One region of the Senegalia sp. (in: firmicutes) genome, then DNA from elsewhere that is predicted to be linked to it. Evidence: predicted binding sites of a transcription regulator. Region 1 holds the regulator's gene; the other holds the start of a gene.
The links. Region 1 encodes LexA, which represses DNA repair genes until DNA is damaged. Its sites were predicted from a motif close to CNAACANNTGTTNG; they were not measured.
Positions count from the first base shown of each region.

Region 2: the regulator LexA is predicted to act here: its motif matches at 3,160-3,173, upstream of uvrB (excinuclease ABC subunit UvrB).

Region 1 covers NZ_JBQCYD010000014.1:108-5,749, forward strand. Annotated here, with positions in the region: gene ACTHUW_RS05215 (tyrosine recombinase XerC) at 1-925, shown strand, start outside; gene ACTHUW_RS05220 (LysM peptidoglycan-binding domain-containing protein) at 922-1,221, opposite strand; gene lexA (transcriptional repressor LexA) at 1,370-1,990, shown strand; gene ACTHUW_RS05230 (methionine gamma-lyase family protein) at 2,013-3,296, opposite strand; gene hfq (RNA chaperone Hfq) at 3,375-3,599, opposite strand; gene miaA (tRNA (adenosine(37)-N6)-dimethylallyltransferase MiaA) at 3,603-4,550, opposite strand; gene mutL (DNA mismatch repair endonuclease MutL) at 4,566-5,642, opposite strand, start outside.
Region 2 covers NZ_JBQCYD010000011.1:26,876-32,517, reverse strand. Annotated here, with positions in the region: gene uvrA (excinuclease ABC subunit UvrA) at 1-1,127, opposite strand, end outside; gene uvrB (excinuclease ABC subunit UvrB) at 1,163-3,133, opposite strand; gene ACTHUW_RS04430 (S41 family peptidase) at 3,276-4,475, opposite strand; gene ACTHUW_RS04425 (murein hydrolase activator EnvC family protein) at 4,632-5,642, opposite strand, start outside.

The DNA.
Region 1 (5,642 bases):
AAACTATTTAGACACTATTAAAGGCAAATCAAAAAACACTATAAAAGAATATTATTATGATCTCAGAACATTTTTAAGATTCATTAAAAAGAGATATGAATTAGTAGATAAAGATATAGAGTTTAACGACATAGACATTAGTGATTTAGATATAGCGATAATAAGAAAGATAAATTTACAAGATTTGTTTTCTTATATTTCCTTTGTAGATAAAAAAAGAAATAACTCTACAAACACTCGTGCACGTAAAATTGCAAGTATTAGATCTTTTTTTAAATACTTACATAATATAGTTGAATTAGTAGATGTAAACCCAACTATAAATTTAGAAACACCTAAATTAACTCAAAGACATCCCTCTTACCTTACTCTTGATGAATCACTTGAATTAATAGAAAATATCGAAGGTGAATTCAAAGTTAGAGATTATGCTATAATAATGATATTTTTAAATTGCGGCCTTAGGCTTTCAGAACTTGTTAGCATCAATATAGATAAAATAAAAAATGATACTTTAACAGTTATAGGTAAGGGAGATAAAGAAAGAACCATATATTTAAATGAAAGTTCCCTAAGAGCAATAAATGAATATTTAAAAATAAGACCAAATGAAAATATAAAAGATAAAAAAGCTTTATTCTTAAGTAAAAGAAAAAATAGATTGAGTGTACGTGCAGTTCAACATTTAGTTAAAAAACATTTAAAAAATGCAGGGCTTGATACAGATGACCTATCAACTCATAAATTACGTCACACTGCAGCTACTTTGATGTATAAGCATGGTAATGTAGATATAAGAGCCTTACAACAGATATTAGGCCATTCTAGTGTATCTACTACTCAGATATACACTCACTTAGATGATGATAAATTAAGAGAAGCCGTAAAAAGTAATCCCCTATCTAAAAATACCAAGAGATTTTAATCTCTTGGTATTTTTAGAATATCTCCTGGCTTTATCCATTCATTTTCTATATCATTTACTTCTCTAATTTCATAAACTATTTTTCTTATATCTTCTCCATTGGGATTATTCTCCTTAGCAATATTCCATATACTATCACCCTTTTGTACAAACACCTTATTGTAATCCTTATATGTATCACTAGCAAAAACTATTCCTAAAACATTATTTAATAGTAAAGCAAGTACTAATGTAATTACTGATAAAAACATTGTAAACCTAACCCTATTTACTATAACTATTTTTTTATTATGCATTTTAAGCCCTCCTCGAACGTTAGTTCCTTATATTAACTTAATTATAGCAGAACGCACGTTCTTTGTCAACATAAAGTCGAACGAATGTTTGATAAAATTTATGTCTTGTGGTATAATAAATTAAAATTGACATTGTGAGGTGCTATATATGTATGAAGAACTATCAACTAAACAAAGTAATATATTAAAATTCATAAAAAAAGAAATTATGCAAAAAGGTTATCCACCATCTGTAAGAGAAATTTGCAAGGCTGTAGGATTAAAGTCAACTTCAACTGTACATGGACATTTATCTCGCTTAGAAAAAAAGGGTTATTTAAGACGTGATGCTACTAAACCAAGAGCAATAGAAGTCTTAGATAGTAAAAATGAAAATATTTTTAGTAGAAAAGAAATAATAGAGGTGCCAATAATAGGAAAAGTTACAGCAGGTATCCCTATATTAGCTACTGAAAATATAGAAGATACTTTCCCACTTTCTATAGATATAGTAAAGAATGATACAGTTTTTATGCTTTCAGTAAGCGGCGAAAGTATGAAAGATGCTGGTATATTAGATGGTGATTATGTACTAGTTAAACAGCAAAACACTGCAGAAAATGGAGATATTGTAGTTGCTTTAATAGAAGATGAAGCTACTATTAAAAGATATTTTATAGAAAAAGACCATATCAGATTACAACCAGAAAACTCTAGTATGGATCCTATAATAGTAACTGATGTCTCTATTCTTGGAAAAATAAGAGGAGTATTTAGAACTATAGATTAAAGGCCAAAGAAGGCCTTTTTTATTATATTAATTTTTCTTTTTCAAATTGAGCTAATACATTCATAAGAGCATATTTACTATGGTAATAATTCAGTCCTCCTTGAAAATAAACTACATAAGGTTTTCTTATAGGGGCATCAGCACTTAGCTCTATAGAAGAGCCTTCTATAAATGCTCCTGATGCCATAATTACTTTATCTTCATAACCAGGCATATGCCAAGGCTCTAATCTAACATGAGAGTCTACTGGAGAGGAAGATTGTATGGACCTGCAAAATTCAACTACCTTTTTTTCATCTTCCATCTTAATTGCTTGAATTATATCACCTCTCTTATCTTCCACATCAGGTATTATTTCATAACCTAAGTCTTTAAAAACCCTACCTATAAGTAGAGCACTTTTAAGAGATTCCTTTACTATCATAGGTGCTAAGAAAAATCCTTGTAAAGTATTTCTAGTAGTTCCAAAAGTAAGACCACAATCTTTACCTACGCCAGGAGCAGTGCTTCTATTAGCAATTCTTTTAACTAAATCACTTCTACCAACTATATATCCACCTGTTAAGGCTAATCCTCCACCTGGATTTTTAATTAAAGAACCAGCTATAATATCAGCTCCTACTTCAATAGGTTCTTGAGTATCAACAAACTCACCATAACAATTATCTACCATGCAAATTATATCTTCTCTGACTCCCTTTATCTTTTTTATAATATACTTTATCTCATTTATAGTAAGAGCCTTTCTAAAGCTATACCCTGTAGATCTTTGTATTAATACAATTTTAGTTTTATCAGATATGCTTTTTATTAAATTGTTAATATCCACACTATTATCACTTTTTAATTCGATTTCTTTATATCTTATTCCTCTTTCTAATAATGTTCCAGGTTCATCCCCTTCAGTCCCGATCACTTTTAATAAAGTATCATAGGGACTACCCACAGCAGATATAAGTTCATCTCCTTCTAATAATATCCCTGATAGTGTAAGAGATAAAGCATGAGTGCCAGAAACTATAGTTGGTCTTACTATTGCATCTTCAGCACAGAAAACTCTTTTATAAATATCTTCAACTTTATCCCTGCCTATATCACCATAGCCATAGCCTGTAGTCCAATTAAAATTTGTAGAATCTAAACGTTCTTCTTGCATAGCATTTAATACTTTAATTTGATTGTATTCACTTATTTCATCAATTTCAATAAATCTACCTTTTAATTTATCTTCAGCATTTTTAACCTTTATAATTATATCTTTGCTTATATTTTGTTTACATAATATTTTTTCTGTTAACTCATTCATAATTTCACCTTCTTAGAGTATTTAAAAAATTAAAAAGCATTCTATCCGAAGAAGAATACTTTTTAATCAATTATAGTATTACTTTTCTGTTAAATCAACATTTTTTGCTGGTATCATAGTAGATATAGCATGCTTATAAATAATATTTTGAGTCCCTTCATTTTCTAAGGCAATAGTATAATTATCAAAGCCTTTTACTATACCTTTGAGCTGAAAACCATTTACTAAAAAAAGTGTTACTGGAACGTGTGCTTTTCTTAACTTATTTAGAAATACATCTTGCAGATTAATGTTGCTTTTCATAAGCTATACACTCCTTAACAAATTTTTATTTATAACAGAAACCATAGTTTCAATTATATCATTTTCGCTTTCAAAATCTACTTTATTTAACCAATTAATTCTCTCATCTTTCTTAAACCATGTAATTTGTCTTTTAGCAAACCTTCTGGTATCTCGTTTTAAAAGTTCTATAGCTTCTTTTAAACTATATTTACCTTCTAAATACCCTATAATTTCTTTATACCCCAAACCTTGCATAGAAATTAAAGATTTATCATATCCCATATCTAATAAACTTTTAACTTCTTCAACCAATCCATCTTCTAACATTATATCTACCCTTTTATTGATTCTTTCATATAGTTTATCTCTATTCATAGTTATTCCAAATATAATTAAATTAAAATCAGTGTTTGGTTTTCTAAAATCATCGTAACTATCACTCATTGCTTTACCAGTCTCATAAAAAATTTCAAGTGCTCTAACTATTCTTTTAGTATCATTTTCATGTATTCTAATATATGATTTGTAATCAACTTCTTTTAATAAGTCATGTATATACTTGTTACCATGTTGTTTTGCCAAATCATAGTATTTATCTCTTAATTCATTATTGGATATAGCTTTTTTAAAATCTAAATCATATACTAATGAATTAATATATAATCCAGTTCCTCCAACTACAAGAGGTAATTTATTTCTTAAATAAATATCATCAATATATTTATAAGCATTATTTTTAAAATCAGAAACACTATATTCTTCATTAGGATATTTTTCATCAATCATATGATGATTTATATCATTCATTTCCTGTTTAGAAACTTTAGCAGTACCTATATCCATGTATTTATATATTTGCATAGAATCGGCAGAAATTATCTCTGCATTAATTTTTTTAGCTAAGTCTATAGATATAGAAGTCTTACCAGAAGCAGTTGGTCCTACTATAATTATTAAATCTTTTTTCATAAAATCATCCTTAAATTATTGTATTCTTTTAAACATCTTTTCAATTTCATATCTAGTTATTTTAATTGTAATAGGTCTCCCATGAGGACATGTAAATGGATTGTTACACTTTTTTAGGTCACTTATCAAGTTGTTTATTTCAATATCACCTAAAAAATCACCTGCTTTGATTGCATTTGTACAAGCCATTTTTATTATCTTCTCTACCCTTAATTCATATTTATTACTTAAATCATTATTTAAATTATCCAAAATATCAATAAACAAATCGTTATCATTAGGTAATCCAAATAACATAGGAACACCTCTTAAAAGTATACTATTATGACCAAAATCAGATATATCAAAGCCTAAACTTGTAAATAAATCCATGCTTTCTTTAACTAGTTCATAATCATAGTGATTTAAATTAATAGTTCTAGCTACAAGCAAAGGTTGAACTACAACTTCTTCTTTTTGAAATTGTGTTCTAAATTTTTCATACATAACTCTTTCGTGAGCTGCATGTTGATCTATCATATACATAGAATTATTAATTTTATCTTCTCCAATTATATAAGTATTAAATATCCTACCTACTATATTTAAATCAGGGAATATTTTAGAAACTTTTTGTTCTTGTTTTTCCTCATGCTTTTCTTTATTATAATCTTTTTTTTCTTTAGTATAATTATTATTGAATTTATCACTATCATTATTTAAGTTTTCATTTACTAAGTCTATATTCTTTTCTTTTTTTCCCTTATAGAGTGTATTATTTATATTTATATTTTCTTTTGTATTGTCATCTATTATATCTATAATATTTTCTTGTTTTTCTTCATTCTTCTTTTTATTAAAGTTTATTTTAGGTATTAAATTTTTTTCTAGTAATTTTTCTCTGATTATGTTTTTAATTATAGATATAATTTCTAAATCATTATTGAATCTAACTTCAATTTTTGAAGGGTGGACATTTACATCTATATTTTTAGGATCTATATTAATATATAAATAAGTTATTGGATATCTGTTAACAGTAATAAGAGAGCTATATGCATCCTCAATAGCTTGTGATAATGATATACTACTAACATATCTACCGTTTATAAA
Region 2 (5,642 bases), on a different contig from region 1:
TCAAAACTTCCTTTATAAGTTTTGTTTCCACTGTATCTACTGTTAAAACTAAATTTGATACTTCTACCTTTTGTACCATACAATATTTCATCTATCATATCTTCAGGTGCTTGACTAATAGCTTTATCCATGGAAAAGTTATGATGCTTACTAATTGCTTTAAATACCCTATAATAATAAGTATCTTCACCTGCTCCACTATAGGGAGCTATAGCACCTTCATTTAAAGATAAACTTCTATTTGGAATTACCAATTCCTTATCTATTTTTTTATGATTTCCAAGTCCATTACAAGTAGGACACATTCCAAATGGGCTATTAAATGAAAACATTCTTGGGGAGATTTCTTCAAGAGCTATGCCACAATCAGCACATGCAAAGTTCTGACTAAATAGCATGTCTTCTCCATCAATAATATTGACTATTATAAGGCCTTCTCCTATTTCTAGAGCAGTTTCTATAGAATCGGTTAGTCTTTTTTCTATATCTTCTTTTACTATTATTCTATCTACAACTATTTCAATAGTATGTTTTTTATTTTTTTCAAGTTCTTCTAATTCATTAATATCAGATATTTCATTGTCAACTCTAACTCTTACGAATCCTTCTTTTCTTATATTTTCTATAATCTTTTTATGTTGTCCTTTCTTGCCTCTGATTACTGGAGCAAGTAATTGTATCTTAGTTCTATCTTCTAGTTCCATAACTTTATCTACCATTTGATCTATAGTTTGTGAAGAAATCTCTTTACCACATTTAGGACAATGTGGTGTTCCTATTCTTGCAAATAACAATCTGAAATAATCATATATTTCAGTCACAGTCCCAACTGTTGAACGTGGATTTCTATTTGTAGTTTTTTGATCTATACTTATAGCAGGCGATAGACCTTCAATATATTCCACATTTGGTTTTTCCATTTGTCCTAAAAACTGTCTAGCATATGCAGACAAACTCTCTACATATCTTCTCTGACCTTCTGCATAAATTGTATCAAATGCAAGTGATGACTTACCTGAACCAGATAATCCTGTTAATACTATAAACTTATCACGAGGTAATTCTATATCTATATTTTTTAAATTATGTTCTTTTGCTCCTTTTACTATCAATTTATCTTTTTGCATCTATTATCCCTCTTTCTATTAAGGACAAAACTTAATTATTCATCTAATTTTTTATTAAGTTCTGTTATTTTATCTCTTAGCTCTGCTGCTCTTTCAAACTGTAAGTTTTCTGCTGCTTCCATCATTTCTGCTTCTATAGATATAATCATATTTTCTATTTCTTCTTTGCTCATTTTATTTGCATTATATCCATCTTCATCTTCTGAAACTTTTGTAGCTTCTATTACATCCCTTATAGATTTCTTAATTGTTGTAGGTGTAATATCATGTTCTTCATTGTATTTAGTTTGTATGCTTCTTCTTCTATTAGTTTCAGATATTGTTCTATTCATAGAATTAGTTATTTTATCAGCATACATTATAACTCTTCCATCTGAATTTCTTGCAGCTCTTCCTACTGTTTGTATCATAGCTGTTTCTGATCTTAAAAAACCTTCCTTATCTGCATCTAAAATAGCTATAAGTGAAACTTCTGGTAGGTCCAAGCCTTCCCTAAGTAAGTTTATACCTATCAATACATCAAATTTTCCAAGTCTTAAATCACGTATTATACCCATTCTTTCTATGGTTTTGATATCAGAATGAAGGTATGTGACCTTTATTCCTATTTCTTTTAAATAATCTGTTAAATCTTCACTCATTTTTTTGGTGAGCGTTGTTATTAGTACTCTTTCATTTCTTTCTATTCTTATATTTATTTCTTTTATTAAATTATCTATTTGATTTTCTGTAGGCCTTATTTCTATTAATGGGTCAAGAAGTCCTGTAGGTCTTATGATTTGTTCTACTATTTGCTCCGAATGCTCTGCTTCATATTGACTTGGTGTAGCACTTACAAAGACCATTTGATTTATATGACTTTCAAATTCTTCAAAATTTAGGGGTCTATTATCAAGTGCAGAAGGTAATCTAAAACCATGATCTACCAAAGTTTGCTTCCTTGATCTATCACCTGCATACATTCCTCTAATTTGAGGTATACTAACATGGGATTCATCTACTACCATTAAAAAATCATCTGGAAAATAATCTATCAAAGTATAAGGTTTACTTCCAGGTGCTCTATCACTTAGATGTCTAGAATAGTTTTCTATTCCATTACAATATCCCATTTCTCTGAGCATTTCTATATCATACATAGTTCTTTGCTCTAATCTTTGTGCTTCTAACAATTTATCTTCATTTCTAAGTTCCTTTAATCTTTCTTCTAATTCCTTTTCTATCCCAACGATAGCTTTATCAATTTTATCTTGTGAAGTGGCAAAGTGAGATGCAGGAAATATTGAAATATGATTTCTTCTTCCTATTATTTCTCCAGTTAATGAATTTACTTCTGTTATCCTATCTATTTCATCTCCAAAAAACTCTACCCTTATAGCATTTTCCGTAGAAGAAGCTGGAAATATCTCAATAATATCTCCACGTACTCTAAATGTACCCCTAACAAAATTTATATCATTTCTTTCATATTGTATATCAACTAATTTTTTTATAACTTCTTCCCTATCCTTCATCATTCCAGGACGCAATGAAAGTGATAATTTTTCATAATCAATAGGATCTCCTAATCCATATATACAAGATACTGATGCAACTATTATTACATCTTTTCTCTCAAATAAACTAGCTGTAGCAGAATGTCTAAGTTTATTTATTTCATCATTTATAGAAGCATCTTTTTGAATATAAGTATCACTGCCTGGCACATAGGCTTCTGGTTGATAATAATCATAAAAACTTACAAAATATTCTACTGCACTATCAGGAAAAAACTCTCCAAATTCAGATGCAAGTTGAGCTGCAAGTGTTTTATTGTGTGCTATTACAAGTGTAGGTTTTTGAACATTTTCTATAATGTTTGCCATAGTAAATGTTTTACCTGAACCTGTAACTCCGAGTAAGGTTTGAAATTTTTTGCCATCCTTTAATCCTTTTGTTAATTTATCTATAGCCTTAGGTTGATCGCCTCTAGGCTCAAATTCAGAACTTATTTTAAATTTATTCATTTTATTTATCACCTCAAGTATTTTAAGGAACAATTGTTCGTTGTTATTATATTGCTTTTTTCAAATTAAGTCAATACATCTATTACTATTTATGCCCCATTATAAAGAATATAAAACTTTAAAAAAGATATAGGCTAATAGCCTACATCTTTTCTTTTAATACTTCTATTGCTTTTTTTAATTGTATGTCTTTTTCTAAATTTTCTATACCACCTTGAACATCTTCTGGTAATTTTATTTCAATATTAGGCTCTATACCTTTTCCGTGTATATTTGTTCCATTTGGAGTAAAGTATTCAGAAACAGTGAGTTTAAATCCTGATCCATCACTTAATTGCTCAATTCTTTGTACTATACCTTTTCCAAATGTTTTAGTTCCTATAAGAGTACCTGTTTTAGTATCTTTTATAGCTCCAGATAATATCTCAGAAGCCGAAGCACTTCCTTCATTTACTAAAACAGTTAATGGAAGGTCTAATTTTTCTTCATCAGATTTAAAATATTCTTTTTCTCCATTTTTAGTTTCAGTATAAACTATATTTGATTTTCCTATAAGTAAATCTGCTATATCAGCTGTTTGTTTAAGCAGTCCACCAGGATTATTTCTCAAATCTATAATTAAAGATTCCATCCCTTTTTCTTTTAAACTATCTAAATGCTTTTTAAAATCATCATATACTAATTCATCAAATTGTATTATTCTAATATAACCAATCTTATCTTCTAACATTTCTGATTTCACACTTTTAAGTCTTATTTCTTTTCTAGTTAATTTAACTTCAATTTCCTCTGAACTTTCATCTTCCTTTGTTCTTAAAATTGTAAGAGTGACATCTGTTCCAGGTTCACCTTTCATAATATCCACTGCTTTATCCATTGTGTCTGCTGTGAATTCCTTGTTATCTACTTTAATTATTTTATCTCCTGGTTTTATACCAGCTTTTTCTCCTGGTGTATCTTCTATAGGTGATACAACAGTTATAAAACCATCTTCTCCTGGTGTAACTATTATTCCTACTCCTCCATAACTACCTTCTGTTTGATCCATGAAATCAGAAAATTCTTCTTTATTCATATAGACAGAATATGGATCTTCTAGCCCCTCAAACAAACCTTTTAACTGACCATCAGTAAGCTCTTCACTTGTTACTTCATTTAAATAATTCTCATCTATATAATTTTTCATATATGCTATTTTACTAGAACTATCCAATTGACTTTTAGGCATTATTATTTTCGAACCTATAGTAAGTTGAACTACATTATCTAATATAAGAGTACCTGTAGCTGTTAATAAAATTAATATCACACCAATAATCATAGCTTTTTTCTTTGAAATCATTCGACTCACCTCCACTTAATCATCATACTATAAAGTTTATTAAAATCACTATCATATTATACCATTTAGCTTTTACCATTTCAATTTAACTATTCGTTTTCATAAATAAAAGACAGAGTATCATATAATATAATAATGATTGACTCTGTCTTATTCTTATTTTAAATATGATAAAGGATTTACATACTGCCCATTAACTCTTACCTCAAAATGAAGATGTGGTCCTGTAGAGTTTCCTGAGCTACCGCCACGTGCAATCGGTTGACCTTTTTTTACATTTTGTCCTACACTTACAAGTAAAGATTGGTTGTGAGCATATAAAGTTACAATCTTACCACCATGGTCAATCATAATTGAATTACCATATCCACCTTTTCCACCTGCAAATATTACCTTTCCACTATTAGCTGCTACTACTGTAGTACCATATTGTCCACCATAACCAATATCTATACCAGTATGTAACTTTTTAGACCCACTTATAGGATGTGTTCTGTATCCAAAAGGTGAAGTTACTTTATACTTTCCAGGCACTGGCCAAGTATACTCTCCTCCTACATAAACAGCATTAGGACTTTGTAACTTTTGTATTTCATTTGTTGTCTTATCTGCTTCCTTATTTATATCATCTTCTAATTTTTCTAAGCTTTTATGATCTTTTTCTAACTTTTTCATTTCTTCTGTTTTTGATCTATTAGCTAAGGAAAGTTTTTCTCTTTGTTTGTTGACTTGTTGCTTTTGATGAGCTAATAATCTTTTCTTAGTTTCTAATTCTTTTTTCTTATCTTCTATTATTTCCCTTTGATCTTGCATAAATTTAAGTAAAGAAACATCTTGATCTGCAATCTTTTGAACTAAATCTAATCTACTGATAAAATCTGTAAAGTCTTCAGCTCCCAAAATCACTTCTAAGTAGCTTACATTTCCATTTTTGTACATAGTTCTAAGTCTTGCACTTAATACTTCATTTTTTTCATCAATCTTACCTTGTGCTTCTTCTAATTCACTTTCAGTTGTAACTATATCTTCCTCTACACCTAAAATTCTATCTTCTACTTTTTTGATTTCTTCAGCTGCTTTATTTATTTCATTATCAAGCTTCTTAATTTCTTTTTCAACCTCAGACATTTCACTTTCTTTTTCTTTCATTTTTTCTTTTGTATCTTT